DNA from 3 places in the Lentibacillus juripiscarius genome. Region 1 is predicted to be linked to each of the others. Evidence: riboswitches for the same ligand, from Rfam matches in the RefSeq annotation. Region 1 holds a riboswitch; each other region holds the start of a gene.
The links. Region 1 has a riboswitch for S-adenosylmethionine ahead of ACFSUO_RS15995 (PLP-dependent aspartate aminotransferase family protein). Riboswitches for the same ligand answer to the same signal wherever they lie in the genome.
Positions count from the first base shown of each region.

Region 2: another riboswitch for S-adenosylmethionine. It lies ahead of metK (methionine adenosyltransferase); the one in region 1 lies ahead of ACFSUO_RS15995 (PLP-dependent aspartate aminotransferase family protein).
Region 3: another riboswitch for S-adenosylmethionine. It lies ahead of ACFSUO_RS02085 (Na+/H+ antiporter NhaC family protein); the one in region 1 lies ahead of ACFSUO_RS15995 (PLP-dependent aspartate aminotransferase family protein).

Region 1 is NZ_JBHUNA010000042.1:2,298-12,586, reverse strand. It holds gene ACFSUO_RS16020 (hypothetical protein) at 1-6, shown strand, start outside; gene ACFSUO_RS16015 (helix-turn-helix transcriptional regulator) at 117-1,106, shown strand; gene ACFSUO_RS16010 (YpmS family protein) at 1,166-1,801, opposite strand; gene ACFSUO_RS16005 (SGNH/GDSL hydrolase family protein) at 1,816-2,724, opposite strand; gene metX (homoserine O-acetyltransferase MetX) at 3,336-4,388, opposite strand; gene ACFSUO_RS15995 (PLP-dependent aspartate aminotransferase family protein) at 4,497-6,245, opposite strand; SAM riboswitch class I at 6,372-6,481, opposite strand; gene rarD (EamA family transporter RarD) at 6,555-7,457, opposite strand; gene ACFSUO_RS15985 (hypothetical protein) at 7,674-8,186, opposite strand; gene megL (methionine gamma-lyase) at 8,291-9,508, shown strand; gene ACFSUO_RS15975 (hypothetical protein) at 9,707-9,871, opposite strand; gene ACFSUO_RS15970 (hypothetical protein) at 9,919-10,122, opposite strand; gene ACFSUO_RS15965 (hypothetical protein) at 10,238-10,289, shown strand, end outside.
Region 2 is NZ_JBHUNA010000013.1:51,596-61,884, forward strand. It holds gene ACFSUO_RS07055 (o-succinylbenzoate--CoA ligase) at 1-432, shown strand, start outside; gene ACFSUO_RS07060 (ABC transporter ATP-binding protein) at 623-1,462, shown strand; gene ACFSUO_RS07065 (hydrolase) at 1,640-1,960, shown strand; gene ACFSUO_RS07070 (hypothetical protein) at 2,075-2,641, shown strand; gene ytkD (RNA deprotection pyrophosphohydrolase) at 2,833-3,315, shown strand; gene ACFSUO_RS07080 (ABC transporter permease) at 3,342-4,151, opposite strand; gene ACFSUO_RS07085 (ABC transporter ATP-binding protein) at 4,138-4,947, opposite strand; gene pckA (phosphoenolpyruvate carboxykinase (ATP)) at 5,244-6,833, opposite strand; SAM riboswitch class I at 7,040-7,147, shown strand; gene metK (methionine adenosyltransferase) at 7,306-8,505, shown strand; gene asnB (asparagine synthase (glutamine-hydrolyzing)) at 8,653-10,289, shown strand, end outside.
Region 3 is NZ_JBHUNA010000003.1:172,937-183,225, forward strand. It holds gene ACFSUO_RS02045 (MotA/TolQ/ExbB proton channel family protein) at 1-1,124, opposite strand, end outside; gene ACFSUO_RS02050 (hypothetical protein) at 1,358-1,855, shown strand; gene ACFSUO_RS02055 (acetylornithine transaminase) at 1,776-2,930, opposite strand; gene ACFSUO_RS02060 (hypothetical protein) at 3,241-3,888, opposite strand; gene ACFSUO_RS02065 (hypothetical protein) at 4,540-4,707, shown strand; gene ACFSUO_RS02070 (hypothetical protein) at 4,902-5,123, shown strand; gene ACFSUO_RS02075 (RNase H family protein) at 5,223-5,780, shown strand; gene ACFSUO_RS02080 (hypothetical protein) at 5,965-6,138, opposite strand; SAM riboswitch class I at 6,234-6,335, opposite strand; SAM riboswitch class I at 6,573-6,687, shown strand; gene ACFSUO_RS02085 (Na+/H+ antiporter NhaC family protein) at 6,843-8,189, shown strand; gene ACFSUO_RS02090 (sugar O-acetyltransferase) at 8,434-8,988, shown strand; gene ACFSUO_RS02095 (YugN family protein) at 9,083-9,505, opposite strand; gene ACFSUO_RS02100 (hypothetical protein) at 9,646-10,059, opposite strand; gene ACFSUO_RS02105 (sulfate adenylyltransferase) at 10,082-10,289, opposite strand, start outside.

The sequences.
Region 1 (10,289 bases):
CGTTAAAAGGAAGCTTACAGTAGGGGTGAAGCTTCTTTTTTCAGCAGGCCCCAACTGGGTTAAACCCGGAGCTGCTGCTGAAAAGACTTTGAACAAGAATTTAGAGGTGAAAGACGATGGAACGGGCAAACAACTACCGTCTGCTGCAATTGCGTGAAATACTATTCAACAATACGGATGAGTGGAATGAGCTTGGCATTGACGAACTGATTGATAAGCTGCGGCAGACGATGGGGGAGCGGGCGGTATTTGACCGGCGGACCGTCAAGCGTGATCTGGCTACACTTGATGACATGGACTTTGAAATTGTCCGCAATACGGGGAAGTTTGGCAAGACCCTCTATAGCCACCAGTCGCGTTTATTCGAGACATACCAGCTGCGGCTGATTATTGATGCGATTCTGTCCGCCCGTTTCATTACGACCAATGAAAAGAAAAAGTTAATCCAAAAGGTAAAAGAACTGACAAGCAGGCCGATTGCCAAAACATTGCCTGAGCCGATTTTGTTCAGTCAATCGTCCAACATGGATTATGAACTGGTCAAGCTGAATATTGACCGTGTGCACCGGGCAATATCGGAAGGCAAAGTGCTTACGTACCAGTACGGAAAATTTAACGTGAAAAAGGAATTTGTCTACCATCGGGACGGGATGATTTATCATGTGGAGCCATATGCGCTCATCTGGCAAAACGATTATTACTATTTAATCGGCCTATTCCAGGATAACGACGAAATTCGGCACTATCGCCTTGACCGGATCCGCAACATACGTGTAAGTGACGAAACGTTCAAAAAGCGGGATTTCGACTTGCAGGAGTATGTAAGTCAAAGTTTTCACATGTTTGCCGGGGAGGAGATGTGGATCAAAATCCGTTTCCATAATGAGCTGATAAATGTTGTGCTGGACAAGCTTGGATATGATGCGGATATCCGGGAGCTTGATGATGAGCATTTTGTCCTGTCAACGAAGGCCAAACTGTCCGATGGGCTCATCAGCTGGATACTGACGTGGGGTGACCGTGCCAAAGTTCTCTCGCCAGATCATCTTGCCGAGCGTGTCCGGGAACAGATAAACAGGATGCAGGATATGTATGCCGGGGAGTGAAGCGCTAAGGGAAGGGCCGGCCCTGTATGTCGGGGGCCCTGTGCACTTAACCAAATGTATTATTCGGTGTGTCCGCTCTCCAATTCGATCCCCAATGATTCGTAAGGCACGTCGATTTTAAAGGACAGATTGTTGGCTTCCAGGTCAAAGTGCTCTACACTGATCCGAAAGTTACTCTTGATCTGCATATCGGTTACGGCTACATAGATTTCTTCATTCGCCGGGTCGACTGTCACCCATTCCGGCATCGGCAAGTACTTCTTTAAATACTCCATAATTTTTTTGTTAGGAAGCTGGAGCTGTCCGACGGAGATGGATTTTTGCTTCAGGATGACATCCCCATTTTCCTGCACGAATGGCTCCAGATGAACGGATACCGGGACAGAAGAGGAAAATACAGGGAGCTCCCCGACCAATTTCACATCATCATCCAGTGTCACTCGATAATGGTGGCTGCTTTCTTCCAGCAGTTTATCGATATAGGCATTCACGAGTTCATTCAAATTCTGCTTGGTTGTACGGACGACGAATTCGGAACTGCGGCTGCTGTCTTCCTTTTCGGGCTCAGGTGTATCCGTTTCGGGAACAGGCCAGAACAGCAACGCGGCAATAAATAGGAAAATGAGTGCGTTCGCGCCGCACAGCCAGAAAAACAGCCGCTTCCATGTATTTTTTGTCTTTTTATCTTTCGGCAATGCCTGCACCCCTTCTAATCGGTGATATAATCCAGTACGCGTCTGGCAAACAATTGATAGCCCCGGTGATTAGGATGGAAATGATCATCCGCGAGTAAGTCGTCATCGCCATCTGTCGTGTTAAACAAATCGGCTATCGGGATAAAATTCGTTTGCTTAAATTGGGATGTGACCGTTTCCCCTGTCTGATTCCAATTTTTAACGATTGTATTAAGTTCTTCAATGTCCTGAAAGTAGCGCCCGAACGGGTTATAAAACCCAATCAGGTAAATAGCCGCATCGTCATTCAGATCCTTCATCGTCTGAAAAATCTCCTGAAGCTGTCTTTTGTACGTCTCCTGTGGCTGTTCGAAGTCGCTCATCTCCAGGCTGGTGAAATTTTGCTTCAGTACTTGCATAATGTCGTTGGCGCCAATCGTGATCAGGATAATGTCCGCCCTTTTGATGGATTGTTCAATTTCCGGTTTATCCAGACGCTTTAAAAGCTGATCGGATCGATTGCCGCGCTTCCCGTAATTATCGAAGGAGACGAGCTGCTTGTTCTGGTTGATTTTGCCTTCCAGAATGCCGACATACCCGCCTTCCACGACGTCATCCCCGACGCCTTGTGTCAGTGAGTCACCAATCGCGGTTACATGCATTTCTTCTTTTGTGAAAAAGTCCATCGTGCGCTGAACAGCCTCGTTTAGCAGTTCCTGCAGCTGGGAGACCGGCTCCTTAGTTGTTTCGTCAGGCTCTTCATCCTGCGCTTGAACGGTTTTATTGTCCGATTCGTCTTGTTCGGCTTCATCTGCTTTTTGTTCTTTCTGCGTGCTGGTATCCGCATTCGGACTGATCGGGCTTTCCGGCTGCTGCCACAGCAGAAAGACGCCCGCGACAAGAACTAATAAACTAAAAAAAATACCGAATTGCTTCTTGTTCATACGTTTCACACCTATGCTGTATAATCCTTGCTGCCGGCACCAGGTTTGCAAATAAGGAATTGGCGCCAAGTCTTTCCTGACGCAGCTGGTGAGGCTATGTTATAGTGTGCCAGCTGTCTTCTCCTGCCGTAAAGAAATTAGTGATTTGGAGCTTGGGTGGATGCTTGTATTTAAACGGTTACTACCAGTATTATTTATCCGTTTCTTTCATTATACCATGCTGCATAGTAAAAATAATCCCCGATATATCCTATGCCCCAACATACACATCCGCCCTTTCACGAAGGCGGATGCTGGTCGGTCCGGATGGCGGACGGGATTAGAAGGCAGTCAAAAGTTGGAACAGATTAATGCTTCCGTGCTCTGGGGTTGATCGTAGCTGCCGACGGGTTGATTCATGTCGCTGACGGTTGATTAAAACGTTTACGGGTTGATATATCCGGGGCACGTGTTGATATCCTGCGCCGACCAGTTGATTCATGCCACAAATCGGACGATATCTCACAGCCTTTTTTAATGCGACTGTAATCATTTCAATTAAAAAAGGAGCTTTGCACGGTGTTACGTACAATAGCTCTTTTCTAATTACAGATGCGGCTGTAAAAGCAATCTTAATAGGCTGATACGGTTTCACTTTTCAAAAAGGAACGGATAAGCGACCCCCACTTATCAAATTCAGTCAGGAAGCCGTCGTGGCCAAAATCTGTCTGAATATGATGATAGGTGCTGTTAGGCAATTCATTGGATAACTGCTTGATGACGGGGGGTTCATAGACGAGATCTTTGTCAAAGCTCATGACAAGTGTTGGCTGGTGCAGCTGTTTGGCCGCTTGTTTCCAGCCGCCGCGGCCGCCTCCGATATCATGATTGTTCATCGCCTCCAGCAATGTAAGGTAGCTATTGGGATCAAACCGGCTAATCAGTTTTTGCCCCTGATAATCCAAATAAGTGCTCACGTCAAATGCATCGTCGGTCTGTTTTCGGCCGAACCGCGCCCTGAAAAGATCCGGACTTCGGTACGTGACCATGCCAACCATCCGGGCGACAGCAAGCCCGTTCACTGCATCGTAATGACCACTTTGCCAGTTTGGGTCCTGCCTGATAGCAGTACTGGCGATATGGTTGAAGGCGATGCCATAGTCAGAGAAAACCGGTGTTGCTGCAAGGACAATGAGTTTTTCCATGAAGTTTGGATAGAGAAGGCCCCATTCCAGTACTTGCATACCGCCGAGCGATCCGCCGATGACCGCTTCGGCTTCTGTGATACCAAGCTTTTTCATTGCCTGATGCTGTGCATGGACCATATCCCTAACGGTAATCGGGGGAAAGTCACACGCATAGGCGCTGCCGGTTCTCGGGTTAGTAGAAGCGGGTCCAGTTGATCCGTCACAGCCGCCAAGGACATTGAGGGTCAGCACCCGATAATGGTCTGTATTAATCGGTTTGTCAGATCCAATCAGCCCGCTCCACCAGCCGGGATTGGTCTCGGTGCCAATAGCCAGATGGTTGCCTGTCAGTGCATGGCATACCAGAATAACAGGTGCGTCAGCCGGTCCGCTCCGTTCGTAAGCCATCGTAACATCAGCAATCGTGTCGCCTGATTCTGTCTGGAAAGGACCAATGGAAATGCTTCCCGTTTGCATCCTGGTGGCCGTGTTGTTCATCTGTGACCCGCTCCTTTTTCACCAAATTAATTTCCGTACAAAAGCCGGCCCGCATACCGTTTGCCCATCATCATCCGATGAAGACAAACGGACGGGCCTATACCTATATCAAACGTTGACAACTACTTGCTGGGCATTGCCGCTGCGCAGGCGTGCGGCTTCTTCAAAAGCATCTTTACCGGAAATAACGGTGATGCCTGCTGCAGTGGCTTTATCAACGGTTTCCGCAGCTGGCTGGGGCTGGACAGTCCACAGAATGCTGCCACCTTTTTGCGCCAGCTGGTCAATTAGTTCTGGTGCCAGCGACGCGTCTGAAGTCAGGACAGCATCAATTGTTGCAGGAGTTTCCGGCAATTCGATGCTGGCTGCTGCATCGGCGCTGGTTGTCTCGATACGAACGATTTGGAATCCGAGCTGCTCCAGCTGTTTGGCCTGACGGGACGCACTATCCGTTTCACCTTTTTCAATAACAGCGATCGTTTTTTTACGGAGCCCTCCATCGGCCCTGTCAAACGGTGATGAAAGAAGCCAGCTGATCGCGTCATCTTCAGTTGTCTTGATGGTTGGCGCTTCACCGGTTGCTTTGGCGATGGCCTGATCAAGATCTGCCAGCGTGTCTTCGGTTGATTCCAGTCCAATTGCCAGACGGACAAGTTCTTCCGTTACACCGCTTTTGACAAGATCCTTATCACTAAGCTGCTGGTGGGTCGTTGAAGCCGGGTGAATAATTAGTGATTTGGCATCACCAACATTGGCAACGTGTGACCAGAGTGTGATGTTGTCAATCAATTTTCTTCCGGCGTCACGTCCGCCTTTAATGCCAAATGTAATAATCGAGCCATATCCATTCTGCAAATATTTTTTGGCCATTTCATGGGACGGATGGTCTTTCAAGCCAGGGTAATTGACCCATTCCACGGCTGGATGCGCCTGCAAGTAAGCAGCAACTTTTTCCGCATTTTGGTTATGACGTTCGATGCGCAGATGGAGCGTCTCCAATCCCTGAAGCAGCAGAAAGGCATTTTGCGGACTTAAGCAGGCACCGATGTCACGCAGCATCTGGACTCTTAATTTCGTCGCAAATGCAGCTGGTTCAACGTCGACATACCGCAGGCCATGATAGCTCTCATCCGGTTCAGTTAATCCCGGGAATTTGCCATTGGCCCAGTTGAATCGTCCGCCGTCAACAACAACACCGGCGATGGCTGTTCCGTGACCGCCAATCCATTTTGTTGCAGAGTGGACGACAATGTCAGCGCCCCATGTGAGCGGTTTGGTGACATATGGTGTTGCAAATGTATTATCAATAATCAGTGGAATACCGTGGTCATGGGCGATACTGCCAATTGTCTCGATGTCGAGCACATTCAGACTCGGGTTCGTGATGATTTCGCCAAAAATAGCTTTCGTTTTGTCAGTGATGGCATTTTGGATTTCATCCGGGTCCGTTCCATCGACAAAAATAACATCGATCCCGTATTTTGGCAGCGTGTTCGCGAAAAGGTTGTACGTGCCGCCATACAGATTGCTGTCGGCAATGATCTCATCACCGCTGCCTGCGATATTCAGAATCGAAAGCGTAATGGCCGCCATGCCGGAAGAGGTAGCCACTGCAGCTGATCCGTCTTCCAGAAGTGCTATCCGCTGTTCGAATGCGTCAATCGTCGGGTTGCCGATACGAGTGTAAATGTTTCCCGGTTCCGCTAATCCGAACAGATTTTGCGCGTGCTCGGAGTCCCTGAATACATAGGATGTCGTCTGATAGATTGGCACCGCCCGTGACCCTGTTGCCGGATCCGGCTCCTGCCCGCCATGCAGAAATTGTGTTTCCTGATTGTGCAGATGAAAGTTTGTCATAAAAAATTCCTCCTTTTGGGTTACGTACTTTATTTTTGAACCTGTTCCATTTCGTCTGGAGGAAGAGGAGAAATGAAAAAGCCCCCTTCCATAAGAGAAGAGGGCTTTGTGTTTGAAACCGTCCTCCTCTTATCTTCCAGATCTCTACTGACCTGTAGGATTTAGCACCTTGCAAGACAAATCTTGCCGGTTGCCGGGCTTCGCAGGGCCTATCCCTCCACCGCTCTTGATAAGAGATGAAATTGTATTAATTTAATGAACATTATATACATGTGTTCATCTGAAAGTCAACAGGAAAATTGAAAAAAGTTAATTTCCTGCCTGACGCCGCACTGGCCTGCGATAGGTTGCACCCATATACAGGATCAAAGCAATCCAAATGAGCACAAATGATAACAAGTGTGCTGTGGAGAACGTTTCCCTGTACACAAACACACCGAGGATAAGCATGATGGTCGGAGCAATATACTGCAAAAAGCCAATCATCGATAATGGAATCTCTTTTGCTCCGAACGCAAACAGAAGCAAGGGCACAGCTGTTGCCACACCCGCACCAATCAGCAAAAGCCCTGTACCGGAAAACATAACAGCGCCCGATAGAGACTCCCCACTGAATAGAAACAGATACAATAGCGCCAGCGGAGTAACGATGATCGTTTCAACCGTCAGCCCGAACATGGCGCTGATATCCACCGTTTTTTTCAGCAGCCCGTATAAAGCAAACGTCAATGCCAACAGAATGGAGACCCATGGAAATACCCCGAAACTGACAGTCAGGTTAATGACGCCGATTGCGGCCAAAATGAATGAAAAAATTTGCCGCCGTGTCAGTGTTTCCTTGAGCACGACCATTCCCAGCAGGATACTGACAAGCGGGTTAATGTAATAACCGAGACTGGCCTGAATGACGTGATCATTATTCACCGCCCAGATGTAGGTGAGCCAGTTCATACTGATAACGACCGATGCCAGCGAGATACCGATCAGTTTCTTTTTATCTCTCAGAATGACTTTACATTCATGGATGAACGGCCTCCATTTCCTTACAGATAATACAACAATAATCATAAAGACAAATGACCAAATGATACGATGAGCAAGTATTTCACCGGCCGAAACCGCATCCAGCAGTTTCCAATAAATCGGCAAAAATCCCCACAAAATATACGCACCTGTCGCATACAAAATGCCTATTTTGTTTGCCTGGTTCATCTCGGGAACCCCCTTTATTCAAATGATTAAAACTTAATGAGTGCAGCGCTGATGAGCTGTCTTTTTTGCGCAGCAAACAGGCTGTCGTGTGTTTGTAAATAAGCCAATTTTAGAATCTATTTTGAAAAAAGGCAATTATGATGCACTGCAATGGGAGCATATTTTTGTGGAATGGTTCCTGGCACTTTTTTTGCGGCATAGTGAAAGATACTTGCGCTAATGGGATGATAGCTTTGCTTTAAGGTTGATACTTACAAACTGGTTAATACTTGCGGGCGACCGGTTGATATTTCCCGCATTCGGGTTGATTCTTCCGTAAACTAGTTGATACTTGCGGGTGACCGGTCGATATCCTGCGCGAACCGGTTGATATATCCCGCATTCCGGTTGATTCTCTCGTAAACGGGTCGATACTTGCGGGCGACCGGTCGATATCTCATGCGCACCGGTTGATATCTCCCGCATTCCGGTTGATTCTCTCGTAAACGGGTTGATTCTCGGCAGCAACCGGTCGATATTCCGCGCAAACCGGTTGATATCTCCCGCATTCCGGTTGATTCTTCCGTGAACGGGTTGATACTTGCGGGCGACCGGTTGATATCCTGCGCGAACCGGTTGATATCTCCCGCATTCGGGTTGATAATCTCCGCAAATAGGTCGATACCCCCACGAATAAATGGATAACCCTGCTATCGGACACCCTCCCAATTCAAACAGTATCTTTTTCATCACCCTCAGTAGAAAAAACGCTTTCAAATTACTGGCAAATGGAATATGATAATAGTATAGAAGGTTGTTAGTTTTCAGATTTCAAACAGGGAGGTATTTTGGCGATGGCGAATAACGATAAGTATTTTGAAACGTCTGTTATCCATGATGGCTATAATCCGGACTATATGCTGGGGAGTCTCTCAAGTCCTTTGTTCCAGACATCGACGTTCACGTTTGAAACAGCGGAGCAGGGGGAGCGCCGTTTTGCCGGAATGGAGGATGGTTATATTTATTCACGGCTGGGCAATCCAACGGTCTCAGTTCTGGAGGAGAAAATGGCGGCACTGGAAAATGGGGAGCGCGGGCTGGCATTCGGTTCAGGAATGGCGGCTGTTTCGGCAATTCTGATTGCGCTCACAAAGGCAAATGATCATATTTTATGTTCGTCAGGTTTGTATGGGTGCACGTTTGGACTTCTGACGATGATGGAGGAGAAGTACAATATAACGCATGACTTTTCCGACATGCGCACGAAAGAGGAGATTCGCTCACATATCAAGTCTGAAACAGCGTGCATCTATGTCGAGACGCCAATCAACCCGACGATGAAGCTGATCGACTTGGAAATGGTAGCCGAGGTTGCACACGAATATAATATCCCGGTGGTCGTCGATAATACATTTTCATCCCCGTATTTGCAGCGGCCGCTTGATTTGGGCTGTGATGTCGTTCTGCACAGTGCTACCAAATACATTGGCGGGCACGGGGACGTCATTGCCGGGGTCGCTGTCGGGAAAAAGGACTTTCTCGATGAGGTGGCGATGACGACGCTAAAAGATATTGGCGGTGTGATGGCCCCATTTGATGCATGGCTGCTGATCCGCGGGCTGAAAACATTGCCGATTCGGCTGGACCGGCATTGTGATAATGCGGAGAAAATGTTCGAGCGGCTCCGTCAGCATCCGAAAGTGGCTCGTGTCTATTATCCGAATGATGACACGCATCCTGATTATCCGATCCGGCAAAAGCAGATGAAACGCGGCGGCGGTGTTCTGTCGTTTGAAATCGACGGGACAAAAGCGGAGGCACAGCAACTGCTGAACAGCCTGAACTTCATCAAAATTGCTGTCAGTCTTGGGGATGCGGAAACATTGATTCAGCATCCGGCTACGATGACCCATGCGGTTGTTCCGGAAGCATCACGCACGGAAATGGGCATCAGTGACCAGCTGATTCGCTTATCGGTCGGTCTTGAGGCTTGGGTGGATGTCTGGGCTGATTTGGAACAGGCATTGAATCAACTGCAAACAGCAGGAACATATACAACTGTAAAGGAATAAACCCCACCTCAAGGTGCAGGCGCCTGTACAAGATTAACGCCTTTCAGCTCTGGATAAGAAAAATGCTAGTGCTTACAGCAGATCAATAACAGAAGTAGTAAAAATAAAAACGCTTAGATGTAATTAGATGTAATTCTGAGCGTTTTTTCAGCTTCTTATTCAACGTGCCGATACTTTAAACCATTCAGACTCTAAAAGTTAAAACATTTTTCCATTTTTAACAGTCTCGAGGTCCGTAATAATTTGATTGATTTGTTTCTTTAGCCATTTGGACTTTTTAAAGCTTAGCAGGTATAAAATTTTAAATAAATAAAGGTCAAACGTAGAAGTACCAACCTTATCCTGATTAGCAATGATATTCATAAGCTCACCTCCAACCTTTTACCGATTAAGTGCTACCGTTAACCATATTATACTCCATATTCAAGAAGGAGAAAACTGCCTATCCACAGAAAAATTGCAATTTGAGTTATGAGATACATTGCAAATTCAAAGGATGAGAGTTTTCGTTCACGTTTCGTTTTTTTCAAATGTCTAACATGAAAAAACGAACACAACAGCAGTATTGCTATAGATAATTCATATATGCTTGCCAAGATGCTAATCAAAAGCATTCCCCCCCTGTTTGATTTAAACAAAACCAGACCATTGTTAAACAATCTCTATAGGAAAAATTATAAACCAACACAAAGTAACTTGCCACGCCGACTTTAGAACCTGTTTTTTTCAATGGAGCAATACCTTGTGAATTCCACCCAGGACCAATTGGTATGTTATTTCT
Region 2 (10,289 bases), on a different contig from region 1:
ATGGTGACAAACGCGTATTACAATAATGCTGAAGCCACCGAAAAATCATTCAGCGAGGGATGGCTGGCAACAGGGGATCTCGGGTATGCGGATGCGGAAGGTTTTTTGTATGTAGCTGACCGGCGAAAGGATTTAATTATTTCTGGCGGCGAGAATATTTATCCCACGGAGATTGAAGGCGTGCTATCCGCGATGGAGGCAGTTGATGAGGCTGGTGTCGTGGGCAAGGATGATGAAAAATGGGGGCAAATCCCTATCGCATTCGTGGCTGTGAATGACCCTTCTATTACAAGAGAAACAATATTGGAGTTTGCCGCACAACATCTCGCTGGGTATAAATTACCAAAAGAAATTTACTTTATTGATAAACTGCCACGTAATGCATCCAATAAATTAATGCGCAGCAAATTATTAAACGAGTATGGTAAATGATAAACGGCACAGGCCAATTTTGTGCTAAGAAAATATGAACGCTTAGTGATAATGATTCTCAAAGTCATTGACTTCTGCGTAAAAACCAAATAAACTGTAAGTATACTATATCGTATTAAGAAGGCTGGAGCATGTACATACGTATGTGCGGTTTCCGTCCAGATTATGCAACACGTAGGGAGAGATTCCGATGCAGACGTTATCAGCGAAGGATTTGACGCTTGGATATGGTGACGATGTCATTATTGATGACCTGAATATGGCAATTCCGCAAGGGGAAATCACTGTTTTCATTGGCAGCAATGGATGCGGAAAGTCCACACTGCTTCGTTCATTGGCACGGCTGTTAAAACCAAAAGGCGGGGATGTCGTCCTTGATGGGGAGGATATTGCCAATATCGGCACAAAAGAAGTAGCCAAAAAGCTGGCCATATTGCCACAAGGTCCGGCAACACCTGACGGGCTGAGCGTGAAAGAGCTTGTCAAACAGGGCAGGAACCCTTACCGTGGCTTTTTGAAGCAATGGTCAAATGAGGATGAGCAGGCTGTCTACCGGGCTCTGGAATCAACTAATATGCTCGACTTTCAGGACCGTCCGGTTGATTCGCTTTCTGGCGGTCAGCGGCAGCGTGCGTGGATTGCGATGACGCTCGCACAGGATACAGATACCATTCTTCTGGATGAACCTACTACCTATCTTGACATGACCCATCAGATCGATGTCCTTGATCTCTTGTTTGAGCTGAATGAAAAAGATGGTCGCACCGTAGTTATGGTCTTGCATGATTTGAATCTTGCCTGCCGGTATGCCCATCATATCGTTGCCATAAAAGACAAAAACGTTTTTGCACAAGGGAAACCGGAAGAAATCGTTACATGCAATTTGGTGCATGAAGTTTTCCAAATGAAATGTGATGTTACGTTTGACCCAATGTTCGGAACCCCTATGTGCATTCCGCATGGAAGAGGACGCTGCGTATTTGCTAATGAAGCCGATAAGCTGAATCAGTCCGGGACAGCTGCGAATTGAACAAACTGAACCCAACCCCCGTCAGTCATTGATTGACGGGGGTTTTTGTTAGAATGCCTTCGTTTTACTATAAGGTCATCCACAAGTTATGCGTTCTGATGTTGTGAAAAAACGAGTTGCTAATTTACATGCATGGTTCTCCTGTTTCGCGGCAGATTATAAACAGGAGGTGCTGTAGTGGATAAGAAAAAGTTTTATGTCAATGTAGGCAGTCATGAGATCTCACAAATCCGATATGACAATAACGATGAATTCACGATTTATGCAACACAGGATGAAGTGCAGACACTTCGCAATAAACTTGATAATATGAGCGATTCAGATACACGTGCATTTTTCCGTGCACATGTGCCGATTATGCCTTATCATAACGATAAGCCTAATGATGATTATGACAGTGAACTCACGGAAGCTTTTCGGATGATGTATGATTTAGGCGATAAGGAGACGAAACAGCATATTGAAGAAATAGGCATATTATCGGATAACCATCTGTAGGATAGTTCTCAGGAATAAGAATAAGTCTTATTCCTGTTTTTTGTTTAGGAAATTTGAAAAAAAGGAATAGATGAGTAGCACGGTGCTTATATATAGCAGCAAGAGGTGAAATGTATGCGAAGACGCAAATACTTGAATTATATACGTAAGTGTACAGGCTGTGCTATTATGCTCGCATTTATGACATTAGGAGGAGCCGGTCATCATTCGGCATCAGCCGTGGAAGACCCAGAGCACTCACAGTCAGAGAGTACAATATCTGAAAAAGAACAACCCCGTGGTAATGACAAAACAGGTAAGAGTTTATCACACGAACGCATTTTTTCTTTAAGCAGTCAGTTCAAGGATCTTCTCGTGCAGGAGACGGATCGGAATAATAAAGTCATGCATTATCATACAAAGGATGCGCTGCGCAAGGCATTTAATACTGTCTCGGCTAATGGGGCAGCATCGGAATACATTGATTTTTATTATGATGAACAGCCGGACGGGCTATATGTCAAGCCGACTGAGACACCGCCATGGTTTCATGAAGAAGAGGACTATGATATGATACGGAAGAATGATAACAGCATTGAAGTCGTCCAGACCAACCGCACAGATTTATACGGAACTTATACAATTAGGATTACATTTACTTATTCTAACCAATGGAAAATAACCAATATCAGCTATCAATAACTTGAAGTGCATGTTCAAAAAGGAGGATAGAAAGGACCGAGAAGTTCGAGGCGGTGCAGCTTTGAGGAGCGGAATGTATGTAATTTAATACATGAGGAGCGGAAAAGCAAGCCAACGAAGAAATTCGAAGTGTCCTTTTTACCGGACTTTTTGAACAACCTCTTGAATGGAATAGGAAAGCAGTTGAAATCATGCATATATTCAAAGACTTTTACCGCAATGAAGTAAAATTATCGTTTGACGATCATCCATTTTCCAAATACCCAAAACATGTATGGGTTATCTGCAAGTACAAAAATAAATGGCTGCTGACCAGACATAAAGATCGGGGACTGGAATTTCCCGGGGGGAAAGTAGAGGATAATGAGCACCCGAGTGACGCAGCCATCCGTGAAGTGTGGGAGGAGACAGGCGGTGTAACGGAATCCATCCACTACATTGGTCAGTATATCGTTGCTGGCAAAGGGGGAACGATTGTCAAAAACGTCTATACCGCATCTATAAAAGAACTTCTTCCGCAAAAAACCTATTATGAGACGCATGGACCCATTCTTCTCGATGCCTTACCGGCGGATGTTAAACAGCGGAAATCATACAGCTTTATTATGAAAGATGATGTATTGACACACTGTCTGGATTACATAAGCACCCATGCCCGGAACCGGAATGGCTGATGCCGTACGGTTCCTCCAGAAAAACGTTATTGTGTATGTTTTAGCAGTGTTTTTTCAATTCGCTCAACGACTTTGTACATCAGTGCTGCGAATATCGCAATGAGAATTAAACTGGACATGACGAGTGAGAAGTTGAATGCCTGAAACCCGTAAACAATCAAGTACCCAAGCCCTTCCCTGGAAACGAGAAACTCACCGACAACGACACCAACCCAGGACAGGCTGACATTGACCTTTAAGGTTGAAATCATAGCTGGAATGGCAGCAGGGAAGACAGCCTCTTTGAAAATTTGTCCTCTCGAAGCCTTAAAACTTTTCAATACTTTGATATAATTTGGGTCTACTTTCCGGAATGCTGAATAAACGACAAGTGTTGTAATAACGACAGAAATGATAGCCCCCATGGTGATGATAGATACGTAACCAGACCCTATAGCAACGATGATGATTGGGGCTAGGGCAACTTTCGGCATGGCTTTCATGACAACCAGGTATGGATGCATAATGCGTGAAAACCGTTCTGAGGACCACAGTATGGTGGCCATAATAATTCCGAGAATGGTGCCAATCAGAAAACCCGCAACTGTCTCCAATAATGTGACTTGCAAATGTATCAGCATCGTTCCGTCTGCAAATCTTTTTGTCAGTACATGGTAAACTTCAGAAGGTGAGCTGAAGAAAAGCGAGTCAATCCAATTCATTCTGCTGGCCAGTTCCCATAGACCAAAAACGGATACTAGCATAATCAGCTGACAGGCATAGACAACTCTTTTCTCCCGTTTTATTCTGCGTTTGTAGCTTTCAAACAGCTGCCGGTCTGATTCATGTTTCACCATTAGGATTCACCACCCTGGACTGTGGTGGAACTGACGCATCGTTATTCAATTCCCCCCATATTTTATCGAATAATAAATGAAATTTCGGGTGCCGCCGAACTAAAAAGGGGGTTTCATCCCGTAATTCAAGTGGAACCTCAAATGTTTTGGCAATCGAGCCGGGATTTGCATTCATGACGATAATACGGTCACTTAAGGCGATTGCCTCACCAATGTTGTGTGTCACGAGGATGGACGTTTTATGGTAATAGCGGAGGAGATCCCAGATCAGATCCTCCAGCTTCAATTTTGTCTGGTAGTCAAGTGCTGAAAATGGTTCATCCAATAGCAATATTCTTGGATTGGTGATTAATGTGCGCACGAGGGCCACTCGCTGGCGCGTCCCCCTGGAAAAGGAATCCGGATAATCGTCTGCAGTATTGGAAAGCCCAACCTGGTCAAGCAACTGGACAGCTTTTTCTTTTGTCTCCTGTGACTGATCACGATTGATTTTGGGTCCGATTAGAACATTGTCAATGATGGTTTTCCATGGGAACAAATAATCCTGCTGCAGCATATAGCCCATATCCAGATCCGAATCAGCCAATGGCCGGCCGTTCACATAAATGTTACCGGTAGTGTGCTCGATGATTCTGGATATGACGGATAGTATCGTTGATTTTCCACATCCACTGGGACCTAATAGGGCAACAGACTCACCTTCATCAACGGAAAATGAAATGTTGTCCAGTGCTTTTGTGTAATCCTTTTTGGAAAAATAATAATGCGATACCTGATCTAAGGTAAGAAATGCCATTGTTCCCCCTCCTTAGTTTTCAATTATTTCCTCAGCGATTTGTGTGTTCACAAGCTCGTCAAACGAGACACTTGGGCGGCTCCCCGGCTTTGCTGATCATCGTATGCGGCAAGCAAGAATGTGTGAATGCCCAGGCTGGGTGCCCACAGGCTGGGTGCCTGTCACGCCCCGAATTTTGTCGATTTACCAGCCAATAAAAAAACCGGTCTCCATTGTGGGACCGGTCTGCAGTATGAAACTGCATCTATTTTTCCTTCATATATGAAATCCTTTTGGGATGAGGAAACAAATTACTATTAGTTACCCTTGTAACTCGGGCCTGCACTGCGAATCGTTTCACTTGCCTGTGTGAACTTCTTGAAATTCTCGTGGAACTTCATTGCCAGTTCACGTGCTTCCTGTTTATAGGCTTCTTTGTCGTCCCAAGTGTTCATCGGGACAAGCAGATCGTCTGGCACACCCGCCACATGCATTGGTATTTCCAGACCGAAAATAGGATCTTTTACTGTTTCAATTGCGTTCAGTTCGCCTTCCAATGCCGCGTGCACCATTGCTCTTGTGTAGGAGAGCTTGATGCGTTCGCCGGTACCATAGGAGCCACCAGTCCAGCCGGTGTTGACAAGAAAGACATTTGCATTATGCTGATCGACTTTTTCACCAAGCAATTCGGCGTATGTGGACGGTGCCAATGGCAAGAATGGAGAACCGAAACAGGCGGAAAAAGTCGCTTGCGGCTTGGTAACGCCTCGTTCAGTGCCGGCCAGTTTGCTCGTATAGCCGCTTAGGAAGTGATACATTGCTTGTTCCTTGGTCAATCTGCTAATTGGCGGCAATGTTCCGGATGCATCTGCTGTCAGAAAGATGATCGTATTCGGATGACCGGCAACACTTGGTGACACAATGTTATCAATGTTTTCCAGCGGATATGCCGCCCGTGTATTTTCGGTTAGTGATGTGTCATCGTAATCAGGATCGCGTGTCTCATCATTAAGGACGACGTTTTCCAATACGCAACCAAACCGGATAGCATTGAAAATCTGTGGTTCTTTTTTCTCTGACAAATTAATGCATTTCGCATAGCAACCACCTTCGATATTAAACACGCCATTCGGGCTCCAGCCATGCTCATCATCGCCAATCAGACGCCGGTACGGATCAGCAGAAAGGGTCGTCTTACCTGTTCCAGACAGTCCGAAAAACAGGGCCACATCCCCCTCGCGTCCGACGTTGGCTGAACAGTGCATCGATAATACATCACGTTTTGGCAGCATGTAGTTCATGACAGAAAAGATGGATTTTTTAATTTCTCCCGCATATTCTGTTCCGCCAATCAGCACAATTCGTTTGTCGAACGAAATCAGAATAAACGTTTCAGAGCTAGTGCCGTCAACTTCCGGGTCTGCCTTGAACGTCGGGGCAGATATCACGGTAAATTCCGGCTGATGCTCTGCTAATTCGTTTTCGGTTGGCGTGATGAACAGCTGACGAGCAAACAGATTATGCCATGCATATTCATTAATCACCTGGATAGGAAGCCGGAAATTTTCGTCTGCTCCAGCAAATCCTTGAAAATGGAACAATTCATTTCTATCATGTAAATAGGCCGTCACTTTTTCCAGCAGATGATCAAAGGTGGCCTCATCGATAGACTGGTTGACATCCCCCCAGTCAACATCTTCACTAGTACCGTCACGAACAATATATTTATCTTTCGGGGATCGCCCTGTATACTCACCTGTATGGGCACTGACAGCTCCCGTTGCACTTAGAACGCCTTCAGAGCGTGACAAAACTTTTTCGACCAGCCGCGGTACAGTCAGGTTTGACTGCAAATGAGGGTGTGTCAGTAAATCCCTGGTCAGCAATGTATCTTCTTTTGTTTTCATTTGTGATACCTACCTTTTACACATATTATTTAAACAAAAAACGTTTGATCACCTGAATCTGCTTATTAGTATAACACATTTGAAAAATTAGTCCACACTAATCTTGGAATTATTTATATGAAATTTTTATGTCAATGTTCCTCCCAAGTGCGAAATAAGTTGACATCGGAAAAGGAATTCGATACGATAAAATTCGAGCGGATACTCTCTTATTCAGAGCTGGTGGAGGGACAGACCCAATGAAGCCCGGCAACCGTCACGATGCGTGAAAAGGTGCTAATCTGAAGCAAGGATAAGTCCTTGAACAATAAGAGCGAAAGGCCTCATTCCTTTCCTCATGATGCAGGAAAGGTTTTTTTGTTTGTAAATGATAAGTGCGTGTTTAAAAGGAGAATAAACCAGACTTTTTAAACAGCCTCTATAACTGAAAAGATGGAGTTCCGTACCACAATCCAAGGGAGGACATGGCCATATGGCTATTAAACGTCGATTATTCACATCTGAATCGGTGACAGAAGGCCACCCGGATAAAATTTGTGATCAGATATCAGATGCCATATTAGATGAAATACTAAAAAAAGACCCCAATGCCCGGGTTGCATGTGAGACAACTGTTACTACAGGGCTCGTGTTGGTTTCCGGAGAAATTACAACGACAACGTACGTGGATATTCCTGCGCTTGTACGTCAGACGATCAAGGATATTGGCTATACACGGGCTAAATTTGGCTTTGATGCAGAAACATGTGCAGTACTCACAGCCATCGATGAGCAGTCACCGGATATTGCCGATGGCGTTGACAATGCACTGGAAGCTCGTCAGGGGAAAATGAGTGACGAGGAAATTGCCGCAATTGGTGCAGGAGACCAAGGTCTGATGTTTGGCTATGCCTGTGATGAGACAGAGGAATTAATGCCTTTGCCGATTTCATTGGCGCACAAGCTGGCAAAACGACTGGCAGATGTACGTGAGGAGAACATACTGGAATATTTGCGTCCTGACGGAAAAACCCAGGTAACTGTTGAATATGGTGAAGATGGTGAGCCAATTAGGATTGATACGATTGTTATTTCAACTCAGCATCATCAGGATGCTGCAGTAGAACAGATTGAATCGGATATGATTGAACATGTCATCCGACCAGTCGTGCCGGCCCATTTGCTGGATGAGGAGACCAATTATATTATTAACCCTACAGGACGCTTTGTTATTGGTGGTCCGCAGGGGGATGCAGGTCTAACCGGAAGAAAGATAATCGTTGACACTTATGGCGGCTATGCACGTCATGGCGGTGGAGCTTTCAGTGGAAAAGACTCGACGAAAGTGGACCGTTCAGCAGCGTATGCGGCACGATATGTTGCTAAAAACATTGTAGCTGCCGACCTGGCAAAAGCCTGCGAGGTGCAGCTGGCCTACGCAATTGGTGTGGCAGAACCAGTATCAATCTCGGTGAATACATTTGGTACTGGTGCTGTGGACGAAGATACCCTTGCAGATGCAATCCGGAAAGTATTTGATCTTCGTCCGGCAGGGATTATCCGTATGCTGGATTTGCGGAAGCCAATTTTTAAAAACACGGCTGCGTATGGCCATTTTGGTCGGACGGATGTTCTGTTTCCATGGGAAAAAACAGACAAAGTGGATGAACTCGGAGCACTGGTAAAAAACTGATGATAGATACGGGAAAGGTGCAGAAAATTGTCTGCATCTTTTTTGTGTACAAAACACCTGTAATTTCAACATATTTTTAATCGTTATAATTGCTTTTAATGTGGTATAATCTGAAGGATGCAACATGATGAAAGTGAGGCAAACAAAATGTGCGGTTTTATTGGAATACTACGCGGCAGACCCGCTGCACCAGATGAAGAACAGAAAACAGCTTTTAAACAGCAGAATAACCTTATGACACATAGAGGACCGGATGATGAAGGGTATTATCATGACGCATATGTATCATTCGGATTCAGACGCTTAAGCATTATCGACATTGATAGTGGTCAGCAGCCGTTGAGCTGTGATAGTGAAACAATTTGGCTTCTGTTCAATGGGGAAATTTATAATTATGTTGAATTGCGGGATGAGCTGGCCGCAGAAGGATACCAATTTGAAACAGAATCAGACACGGAGGTTATCGCCGCGTTATTTAAAAAATACAGGGAAAAGGCATTTGAGCATTTGCGCGGCATGTTTTCCATTCTTCTTTGGGACAAGGAACAGGAAACACTGTACGGTGCACGCGATCCATTCGGTATTAAGCCGCTGTTTTACCGGGAAACAGATGAAGGAACAGCTTTCGCATCTGAAAAGAAAAGTATCTCCCTTATGATGGAAAATGAAGCGGTTAATACGGAAGCGCTGCAGCATTACTTAAGCTTTCAATTCGTCCCGGAACCAATGACGATGACAACTGGAATTCAAAAAGTGGAACCAGGTCATTACTTTGTACAAAAACCGGGCGAAAAGATCACTTTCCACCGTTATTGGCATGCGGAATTTCACCCTGTATTGATGGACAAGCAGGATTGGATTAAACGAATCCGGGATGTCATGTTTGATTCGGTCAACATGCATATGCGCAGTGATGTACCAGTTGGATCGTTTCTGTCCGGTGGCATTGATTCCACGATTATTGTAGCTTTGGCAAAAGAGTTCAATCCGGATATTAAGACATTTTCGGTCGGCTTTGAACGGGAAGGTTATTCCGAAATTGATGTTGCAAAAGAAACGGCTGAGAAACTCGGTGTGGAAAATATAGCGTACCGCATTACACCCGAAGAATATGTGGAAAAACTTCCGAAGATTATGTGGCATATGGATGATCCATTGGCAGATCCAGCCTGTGTACCACTATATTTTGTAGCGCGGGAAGCAAGGAAACATGTCACTGTGGTCTTATCCGGTGAAGGATCAGATGAATTGTTTGGCGGCTATAACATTTACCGTGAACCGGACTCACTGAAAATGTTTGATTCAATCCCGGCTCCTGCCAAAGATCTGTTGGCCAGAGTGGCAGATGTCATGCCGGAGGGGGTTCGCGGCAAAAGCTTCCTGGAGCGGGGAACAACACCATTGCGTGATCGCTATATCGGCAATGCCAAAATGTTTGAAGATGACGAGAAACAGGCATTCCTCAAAACGTTCCAAGACGATATATCCTATAGACAAATAACCGAAAAACTATATGACCGGGTAAGTGATTATCCGCTTGTAAATCAAATGCAGTATATTGATATTCATACGTGGATGCGCGGGGATATCCTGCTGAAGGCAGACCGGACAACGATGGCGAATTCCCTTGAACTTCGCGTCCCATTCCTTGATAAGGAAGTGTTCCGAGTTGCAAGTACACTGCCGCAAGATTTAAAAATTGCCAACGGAACGACAAAAAGTATCTTGCGCGAGGCTTCGCGTGGTATCGTCCCAGATCACGTGCTAGACCGTAAAAAGCTTGG
Region 3 (10,289 bases), on a different contig from region 1:
TGTTCCTCCATTCTTTCTGCCAGGTCATTGCTTTTCTGTGTCACTTTTTCAAATGCCGTGTGCATGGCTTCCTGTTCTTCCATGATGGACGATGTAAAGGATTTCAGCTCCCCAACGGACTCCTCAAAACGGTTCAAGGTGTCCATCTGCGTTTCCGACACTTCTTTAACGCGCTCGTACGTGTTTTCAAATGCTTTAGCCATCCGCTCATGTTTACTGTCCAACTTTTTAAAGTAGGAAAACAGGGAATCAAAGTTGTTGTTCAGCTTTTTAGTAGATTCCCCAAACCCGTCGGTCACTTCTTTCATATGGTGGAACAATTCCTGAAATTCCTCCAGGTTGCTGGAAAGTCCAACGTTAAATGCCGCCAGATCTTTTGCTGATTGCTGCAGTCCAGTTGTATATTCCTGAAATCCGGCGAAGGCATTTTCAATCCCTGTCAGTGACTGCTGATTCGTTTGCTGCAGGTGCTGAATGGATTGGTTAATCGTTTCCGACACGTTAATCAGGCGGCTGATCCCGTCCTGTTCGTTTCCTTCTAAATGGGATTCAACTTTTAACATGATATCCGTCAGCATATATTCCGTATTAAGCACTTTAACCAGAACCGTCATGAAAAGGGATAACCCCATCCCGGCAATACTGGTATAAAACGCCACGTCAATCCCCGACAGGACAGCAGCGATATTTTCGACCAGTTGACTGCCTGTCGCATTGATACTTCCCAAGGAGATGGTCAGACCGATAAACGTCCCCAGCACGCCAATCAAGATAAAGACAGAAACGGTCATTTGCACCATTTTAATCAGATTGACAACCGGCACATTGAAAACGCGCCAGCTGGAAAATTTCTCTTGGACAAACGTTTCCGGCTTCACCGGTTCTTCCTGCCGAATCCGGTCATATTCTGCTTGAAAGGTGCTCAGTGGCTCCATATCCAGTCGGTTCGTCGCTGTGATGTAGTTTCTTAATTTTTTTAGTTTCGAAAATAAACCGATATGAACCAAAACGGCGAGGAAAAAGATTGTGAACAGAATCATGAAAATCAGTTCGGTGGTTGGGTTCGCTAAAATGTCTTTCGCTGTTTGTTCGCTGGTGAACAGCTCTAGAATGAATTGCAGCATACATTCTCCCCCTGCTAGTTGCTCTTTCTTTATGGCTATTCAGAGGGTGGACAAATCATGTATGGATTCATGGACTGCCTTTTGGGTTGAGGGTGCTGCCGCTCGTGTTTGGGGTGCTGCCGCTCGAGTTTGGGGTGCTGCCGCTCGAGTTTGGGGTGCTGCCGCTCGAGTTTGGGGTGCTGCCGCTCGAGTTTGCGGTGCTGCCGCTCGAGTTTGGGGTGCTGCCGCTCGAGTTGGGGTGCTGCCGCTCGAGTTGGGGTGCTGCCGCTCGAGTTGGGGTGCTGCCGCTCGAGTTGGGGGTGCTGCCGCTCGAGTTTGGGGTGCTGCCGCTCGAGTTTTGGGTGCTGCCGCTCGAGTTTTGGGTGCTGTCGCTCGAGTTTTGGGTGCTGCCGCTCGAGTTTGGGGTGCTGCCGCTCGAGTTTTGGGTGCTGCCGCTCGAGTTTTGGGTGCTGCCGCTCGAGTTTGGGGTGCGCTCGCTCGAGTTGCGGGTGCGCTCGCTCGAGTTGCGGGTGCGCTCGCTCGAGTTTTGGGTGCTGCCGCTCGAGTTTTGCATCTTCGTGTTACTCGATGCACAACTCTTATATTGTAAAAAGCTCCCTGCCTTCATGAGACCAGGAGCTTTTACACAATTCCATTTTCATTTGTCCACTATTATTGATAGACCGTTTCGGCAGACAGAACGTCCTTCATTAGTTGGACGGCCGTATCGATTTCTTTGTAACTTACCGTGAGCGGCGGCAGCAGCCGGATGACGTTCGCACCGGCACTTAAAACGAGCAAACCTTTTTCCATCAGCAATCCAACCATACTGGATACATCCTGATTACATTCTATACCAATCATCAGCCCTTTGCCGCGAATGAATGAAACAACCGGAAGCTCTCCGATGCATGCAGTCAGCTGCTCCAGCAAATAGGCACCTTTTTCCATTACAGCTTGTAAAAAATCATCCTGGAAAACATGCTGTAACACGGCTTCCGCTGCTGCCATGGCCAGCGGGTTTCCGCCAAATGTTGCCGCGTGGCTGCCAGGACCGAACGCATCCTGAAGGGAGTGTTTCGCGATCATGGCACCCACGGGCACGCCATTGGCAAGCCCTTTTGCTGACGTGATAATATCCGGGGAAATCCCGTAATGCTGATAAGCAAATGCCCTTCCCGTCCGGCCGATGCCAGTCTGTACCTCATCAATAATTACCAATGCACCATGCTCGCGGCATACGCGTTCCACTTCTTTTACAAACTCGGGATCCGCTATATGAAGACCGCCCTCCCCTTGGATCACTTCCAGCATAACAGCGGCAGTCTCATGGTCGATGGCTTGTTTCACCGCATCAATATTATTGAATGGGACATAGCTGAACCCCTCCGGCATCGGGCCAAAGCCGGTATGGATTTTTTCCTGACCGGTTGCTGCCATAGAGCCGAATGTCCGTCCGTGAAACGACTTCTCAAATGAAATGATGTTATGTTTGCCTGTCGCTTTACGGGCAAGCTTGATCGCCGCTTCATTCGCCTCCGTACCACTATTGCAGAAAAAAACTTGATCACCCGAGCTATGCTGTGTAAGCGCCTCTGCCACTTTTTCCTGTATTGGATTATGGTATAAGTTCGATACATGCCAATAATGATTCAGCTGGTACTCCAGTGCCTGCTGCACATCCGGGTGACGGTGACCGAGATTACAAACACCAATCCCCGCCCCGAAATCTAAGTACGTTTTCCCTTCTGTGTCTTCCACAACCGTCCCAGATGCACGTTCCACCGACAAATCAAACCGCTTATAAGTTGGAAAAAGTGCCGTCATATACTGCAGCCTCCCTTGAATGGCTTATGGTTTTTCATTTCGTTCTATTATAAATTGTATGAATATAATGTCAAGTGTATAATTATAAAGTGCAAAAATGGAATAGCAAAATAGCCTAAGTCCTAATGAAAACAGGCACACATCTTATGTTGATGCGTGCCTGTTTTTTATTCATGTATGCCTTATGGCTTCTGTTAAATTGTTCGCGAATTTCGACGTACTACATGAAAATGATTTGTCGTCTAACCTACCTTCTTCGCTTAATAAAGACAGAATAACTGAATGAAAAACAAAATATAAATTGACAGGCTTATTCTCTTCCTGATTTTGCTGGAAATACAGTGTATGACCAGGAGTAAAGAAAGTCAGCGATAAACACAATCCCCCATAGCATTGAAATACTATACATCGTCTCGTTTGCATATGGTGATTCCGCTGCAGAACCAGCTTCAATCCATGATAAATCAGTCAAATACGTTACCAATTCATTAAAACCGTCTGTGCTGTACACCAGGAAAACAGCCTGCACAGCACCAAATATGGTTAAATGAACCATGGAGCTCCAGCGGTATTTTTTAGCTACGAACTTAGGATCTTTATTCCTTTCAATAATTCGACGGTCCTTCTCTGTTAGCAGTTCAACACCGCGCCACCGGCCAATTTTCATGCGCATCCATCGGTCCAGTTTGATAAAATCAATGATCCCAAACGTACATGCATAAACGACAAAAATCGTAATCACTATCTGAAATGTTGAGATTTCACCGGTCTCCAGATAAATCAGTATTGCCAGGGCTGCTTCAAATGCCAATAACACAAGAAATGCTAACAGAAACCATAAACTCGTCCGCCGCCTGTTCCAAAAATAACGGACAAAACCAAACAGCAGCAGAGCCACGAGTGACAACACTTCCACCGCAACAACTATTTCCCATTGATACGTCAAAACCATTTCCATCAAGTCCACCGCCCTAAGTCATCTATATTCAGTTTCCACAAACTTCTTGTACAAGTCAATATGATTTTTCGTGTTAAAGCTGGATAATAGATTTTCCAAAGATACATAACTTGGCTGTGGCTTGATAACGCATCCGAAAAAAAACTGCAACGATTAGAAGAAAAATGGGATGATAATAAATGGAAAGTAAAACACGGGGAAGATGCTTATGGGTTTAGCGTCTCCGCAAAATACCCTTATACGGAATCGCCGAATAAAGGCATTAGTATTAATGGAGCGGTGATAAGCGGGACTCCAGAGGAATTAGAGCGATTTCAGGACTTGGAAATTGTCAAAGCCACTGTTTTAGGTGTAAAGACTCCTATCATGTAGTCCCCCCCTTCCCCCGCTACATTTGGCATGTTAGTGAACAATTTCGTTAAAAGTGCGTTATAACGTGGAACAGTTTAAATAGCATCCTACCTTGTTGCCCCGACAATCTGTTGTTAGCTCTTGAAAATAATCACCCTAGATGTCGGCCGGTAAATTGGCTTTTCTCCACCAATCATAATTTTCTGACACTAAATGGTTGACTTATTCAACGGCTTGGTATATTTTTATAGTAAGGGTATGATAATTGCCCTGCCCTCTTTTAGAAAGGGGGTGATAATAGTGGACGAGATTGGGCTTCTAACGGCTGTTATAGGTCTCATTGCGGCAATCGTTGGTTTTGTTACTTCATTAGTAACAACGTACCGGGAACATTACAGCCGAAAAGAAAAGAATCCGACTCCGAGCCAACCGGAGAAGGATTCTAAACCACCGAGGTCAAGGGGTTAAACCCCTTGCCTCACCACTATTGTATGCTTATCATACCCTTGCCATACCAAATTGTCAAGGAGTTGATTCAATGTTCACGGCAACTATTGTCATTTCCATTGCCTCCATGCTCATCACCCTGTCGACATTTGTGCTTTTGTACAAAACACGCTGGAAGAAAAACAAAAATAGTTGATATTACCGAGGTGGACCAAATGACTTCAAAACAACCGATGCATTACTATGGACTAAAAGAATTTGCTGAGTTTGCAAAGGAACAAGGAATGGAATACAGCACACGGCATTTATCCGTCTATAAAGGAAGGGATTTACTGCCAGAACCAACCGTAATGATTGGGGACAAAGCCGGATGGACCAAAGACCAAATCGATGAGTGGATTGGACAGGTCAAAGAGAAAAAGGGGCGAAAAAAATAAACGGTGATAATGCCCGCCCCCCCTGCTCCATCTCGCCGTTTTTCGTTTTCTTACCATTTGCCTTCCATTCCAACTATTAATTATTTAGGGGATAGGATTATGAAACAAAAAGGTACTAATAAGCCTGTACCCGCCTTACCTGACTTTTGGGGAAAGTCGAAAGAAATAATAGAAAAAGAGCATAAGGATTGGATTTATAATCAGTATTTTAGTCGGGAAGTTCTAACTATTTACTGCGATGGATCAATGAATGAACAGAAAAAGATGGCAGCTGGTTTCTGCTACGTTTACAATGGGACTGTAACGAAGAAATATCATTTGGTGAGTAAAACAAGAGATTGCTCCATTCCCGTATTCGCTGAAATAATAGCAATCATTAGTGCCCTAAAGAAATTCCGTCAAAATGTAAGAGGGAATTATTCAAGCGTGCGGATTTTTAGTGACCTGGATTACATTGATAATATCTTAACTCAAAGCTCCACATTCAAAAATACTTGTCTAAAAAAAGTACAGAAAGAATTAATCCTCACCTTTGAACAGTCATCGCTCAAATACCCAAACATAAATATAGACATTTCACCATTAACCAGAAGGCAAAAGAGGCACAATCCTTTTTTAAAAGCCGCTCACAATGCTGCACGGGAATTAATTACATAAAAGTTTGTGGCTAGTTAAGGGGCATAGATAGAGCTTACTTCAGAAGTGGATTTGGTTCCCCGTTACAAAAAAGAAGCAACCGCAAGACTTTTTCAAAGTTCAAGCGGTTCTCTTTATCTTTCGAAACTGACTGCCTGCTATTTCTGATGCAGCAATACAAGTGCTGTATTTCATTCTTGCCCGTTTAATCTATGTTGCTAATTTTCCTCATCAGCTCCACCTTTGTTTTACTGTCTTTAATGTGTCGCAGATCAAATGATGGCTTATACCCTCTCGTCCTGGCTTTTGCAGCTTCCTTAAAGGCTCTTTTCATCCCCAATTCGTCTTCCTGTACTTTAATGATGTAACATTGGTTCATTGTCCGGTCTCTCCTTATCTGTTTTAATTGATAAGTCTGAAGCCTTTTCATCAAAAAACCCCTTCATGCTTGAATGCACAAAGGGGTCTTGGACCGACTTATCATTCAAAGCGTCTGCTTTGCTGGTTGGAGCACCTTACATCTGCAGGTTGCTGTGACATCGCCGAGCCAGTTCTCTCCGTCACTCCTGATAACTTATTTAATAGAAGGATAATCTATTTTTTTAGAAATTGCAAATCTAACAGTTCCAATATCAATCATAGAAATTAAATTAACCCGCCTGCTGCACTACTATATATATCCCTCAGGAGGTGGTGGTTATTCTCCTATCGCGCCTTGGAAAGGGACAATTATCCCCTTGATCTATTCATCCAGTCACGCTCATTGACACTTCTACAAAATTATATTATACTATTTATCATTCAATTTCATATAACTTATCCAGAGCGGCTGAGGGATCTGGCCCTGCGAAGCCCGGCAACCTGCAAACATAATTGTAAGGTGCCAACTCCAGCAAATCGCAGTTTCAAGCGTTTTGAAAGATAAGGTGTCCGGACAAACGCCTTCCAAAACGGGAGGCTTTTTTGTTTTTTGGCCTAAATAAAACGGACAACCAGTGAACAATTTTTTCACAATATATCATCCGAATTTTTATCCCAAAACCCTGAGCCCGCAAGAATCCAACAACGAATGGGGGAACAGCAATGAATGCATCAGAAATGAACAAAGGACGCGCATCGGCATTAATACCATTTATTATATTTCTATTTCTATTTATCGGTTCCGGTGTGGTCAATGGCGATTTTTATAAACTACCAATACTGGTTGCCGTCTTTATCGCTGTATTAGTTGCACTGTTTATGAACAGAAAAATGGCTTTTCAAGATAAACTTGATCACTTGACCAAAGGGGCCGGGCACCCCAACATCATGCTCATGGTTATTATTTACCTGCTGGCCGGTGCATTCTCCGCAGTTGCAGAGGGCGTTGGTGCAGTTGAATCAACCGTCAACCTTAGCCTGACTTTCGTGCCCGAAAACCTGCTGATTGTCGGCTTGTTTATTATCGGTTGCTTCATTTCCATTTCCATGGGGAGTTCTGTCGGCACAGTTGTTGCTCTCGCTCCGATTGGTGTCGGTCTTGCCGATCAGACAGGAATGGGCACGGCATTGATTTTAGGGTCCATCATCAGCGGTGCGATGTTCGGTGATAATTTATCCATCATCTCGGATACAACCATCGCTGCCGTAAAAACACAAGCCGTCAAAATGGGCGACAAGTTTAAAGTAAATATCTTTGTTGCCCTTCCCGCAGCTATCGTGACCGCTGTTATTTTTGGTGTCATGACATGGAATGCCGGCGGGTCGATTAGCGGGGATCACCCGTACGATCTAGTTAAAGTATTGCCCTATCTTGCCGTACTCATTTTTGCCATCGCTGGGGTTAATGTGATTTACGTATTAATCGGCGGAATCATTTTCGCTGGAGGAGTCGGGCTTTTTTACAGCAGTTTCGATGTCATGGAATTCCTGAATTTGCTTGGCGACGGTATGGCTGGCATGCAGGAGTTGGCTCTGTTATCGATTTTACTCGGCGGATTGGTTGAACTGATTCGCGTGAATGGCGGGATTGACTTCCTGCTGCACGCCATTAGCAACCGGATTCACTCAAGAAAAGGCGCCGAAGCTGGCATTGCCGGCCTTGTTAGTGTCTTTGACCTATCAACGGCTAACAACACCATTGCAATTATCAGCGTTGGCTCACTAGCTAAACAAATTTCCAAGCGATTCGGTGTCGACCCGCGCCGAACAGCAAGCGTGCTGGATATTTTCGGAAGTGCTTTCCAGGGGATTTTGCCATATGGCGCACAATTGCTGGCGGTTGCCGGGGTTGCGTCCATATCCCCCGTTTCCATCATGCCATATTGTATCTACCCGGTCCTGCTCGGGATAGCCGGCATAATCGCCATTGCAACGGGGTATCCTCGATTTTCGACAGAAGGAAACAACGCAGAATTAAGCGAAGATCAGCAAACTGCAACAGAAGCGTAAGATGAAGGGGATCAGCATAAAGTCTGGTCCCCTTTTTTGATTTGTTTCGGTTAGGATGGTTCTTTTATAGTGAACGTTTCTGTTGCTGTCCTTCTTGAACAACCACATAAATTGCTTTTCTCAGCTCTACAGCTACTTCGTTTAATTATTTTGTCTTTCCAGCAAATGATGTATATTATAAATATAACCCTTCCAAAAGTATAGGAATAATAACTGAAATACAGTGCTGACAGGGAGTTTCGATATGCAAACCGAAAAAGAGAAAATGGTAAATGGCAAACTTTATGATGCAGCCGACCCGGAATTAGTGCAAGAGAGAATGACCGCACAAAGACTGACTAGATTATATAACCAAACACTTGAAACAGATGAAGATAAAAGAATCGAATTGTTAAAGGAGCTATTTGGTTCAACTGGAGAAAGTCTGACTGTAGAGCCAGCTTTTCGCTGTGATTATGGTTACAACATTCATGTTGGAGAGAATTTCTACGCTAATTATGATTGTGTTATGTTGGATGTCTGCGAAGTAAGAATTGGTCACGCTTGTTTACTGGGGCCCGGTGTACATATTTATACAGCAACCCATCCACTAAATCCCACCGACCGGATTTCCGGATTAGAATATGGAAAACCAGTTACCATTGGCAATAATGTTTGGATTGGTGGAAGAGCTGTCATCAATCCCGGGGTTACGATTGGCAACAATGCAGTTATTGCTTCTGGAGCTGTTGTGACAGATGATGTTCCGGATAACGTTGTTGCAGGCGGAAATCCTGCTAGAATTATTCAGGAATTGTGAAAACGCCAAAGCCATTCCTTTTCAAAAGCGATTCATCCCCCACTTTTGAGAAAACATAATCCCTCTCTGTGTGGGGGCTATCGCCTTTGTGTTCTCAGGACACCTGCAGCTCCAGCGAGTTCACTACTTCCTGCACCTCTTCTTCGCCTGCTGCTTCCCACCTGCTTTTGTCAGTAATATTTCCATCTTTATCAACAGGCTCCTGGAATTGGTTGAATCCAGTAGTTGTCAGCAGGGAGTTTTCATCCCAGTCAAGGCCGGTATTGACCACGTGCTTGATGACATACGGTGTGCGGAATTCCAGATAGGCATTGGGACTGTCCAGCTCCCCGTCGACGACACTGAACGGAATTCTGATATAGATCGTTTCGCCCTCTTCCCGGCATAACACCATATCAAACTTCGCCCGGTCATATTCCCAATTTCCGCATAGTGTATAGCCATTCGATCGGAATGTTTTGTACACATCACCGAAATAGGCTCTTTTTCCTTCAATTTCTGTTTCCAGTTTTAACATAGAGCTGTCACTCCTCGTATGATAGATGTCATACATTAGGTTTAACGAAAACTGGAATAAAATACCCTTATTATTGAAAAATTTACATGCACCCTGTTGGAGTGACAGCTAAGCTGGAGTTTTTTTATCCGGCCAAATGATTAAACAGTTGCGATCTTCCTGTCTGATCCCGATTTCATTCCTGATACAATCAAAATAATACCGGTCATTCCCACCATGGTAATCGGGAGGAGCCAATTGGCGGTGATATCATGCATGAAACCCAATAATACCGGTCCGATCGCTGCGATTAAATAGCCCAACGACTGGGCCATTCCAGACACTTTCGATGCCTCCCGTCCGTCATTCGACCGCAAGCTAAAGAACATCATCGACAAACTGAATGCCGACCCACAGGCACCACCGATACATATAACAGCTATGGTGATCATAATTGCATTTCCAGTCAAAAGCCCGCCGGCACCAAATATAACCAGTATTCCGGTAATGGCAGTCAACAGCTTTTGACCCGCCATTTTTTCCGCGATAACCGGAGTAATAAAAAGAGATAGCATTTCGCTATCCCCTTTTCATCTATTACTCTTCATCACTTCCCCGGTAACGCTGGTACGGAAGCGGGTTCCATGTTCTGTATTGCAGGTCTTCCGCCCGTAATGCGGATGGGATGTCCTCGAAGATTCGTTGCGCTACTTCTAATTCCTTCTCTGCTTCCCCTTTGCCCTGGTACATAAATTCATCCGATGCTTGATCAGGAGCCTTATCCACCTTTTCCTCTAGAGACTCC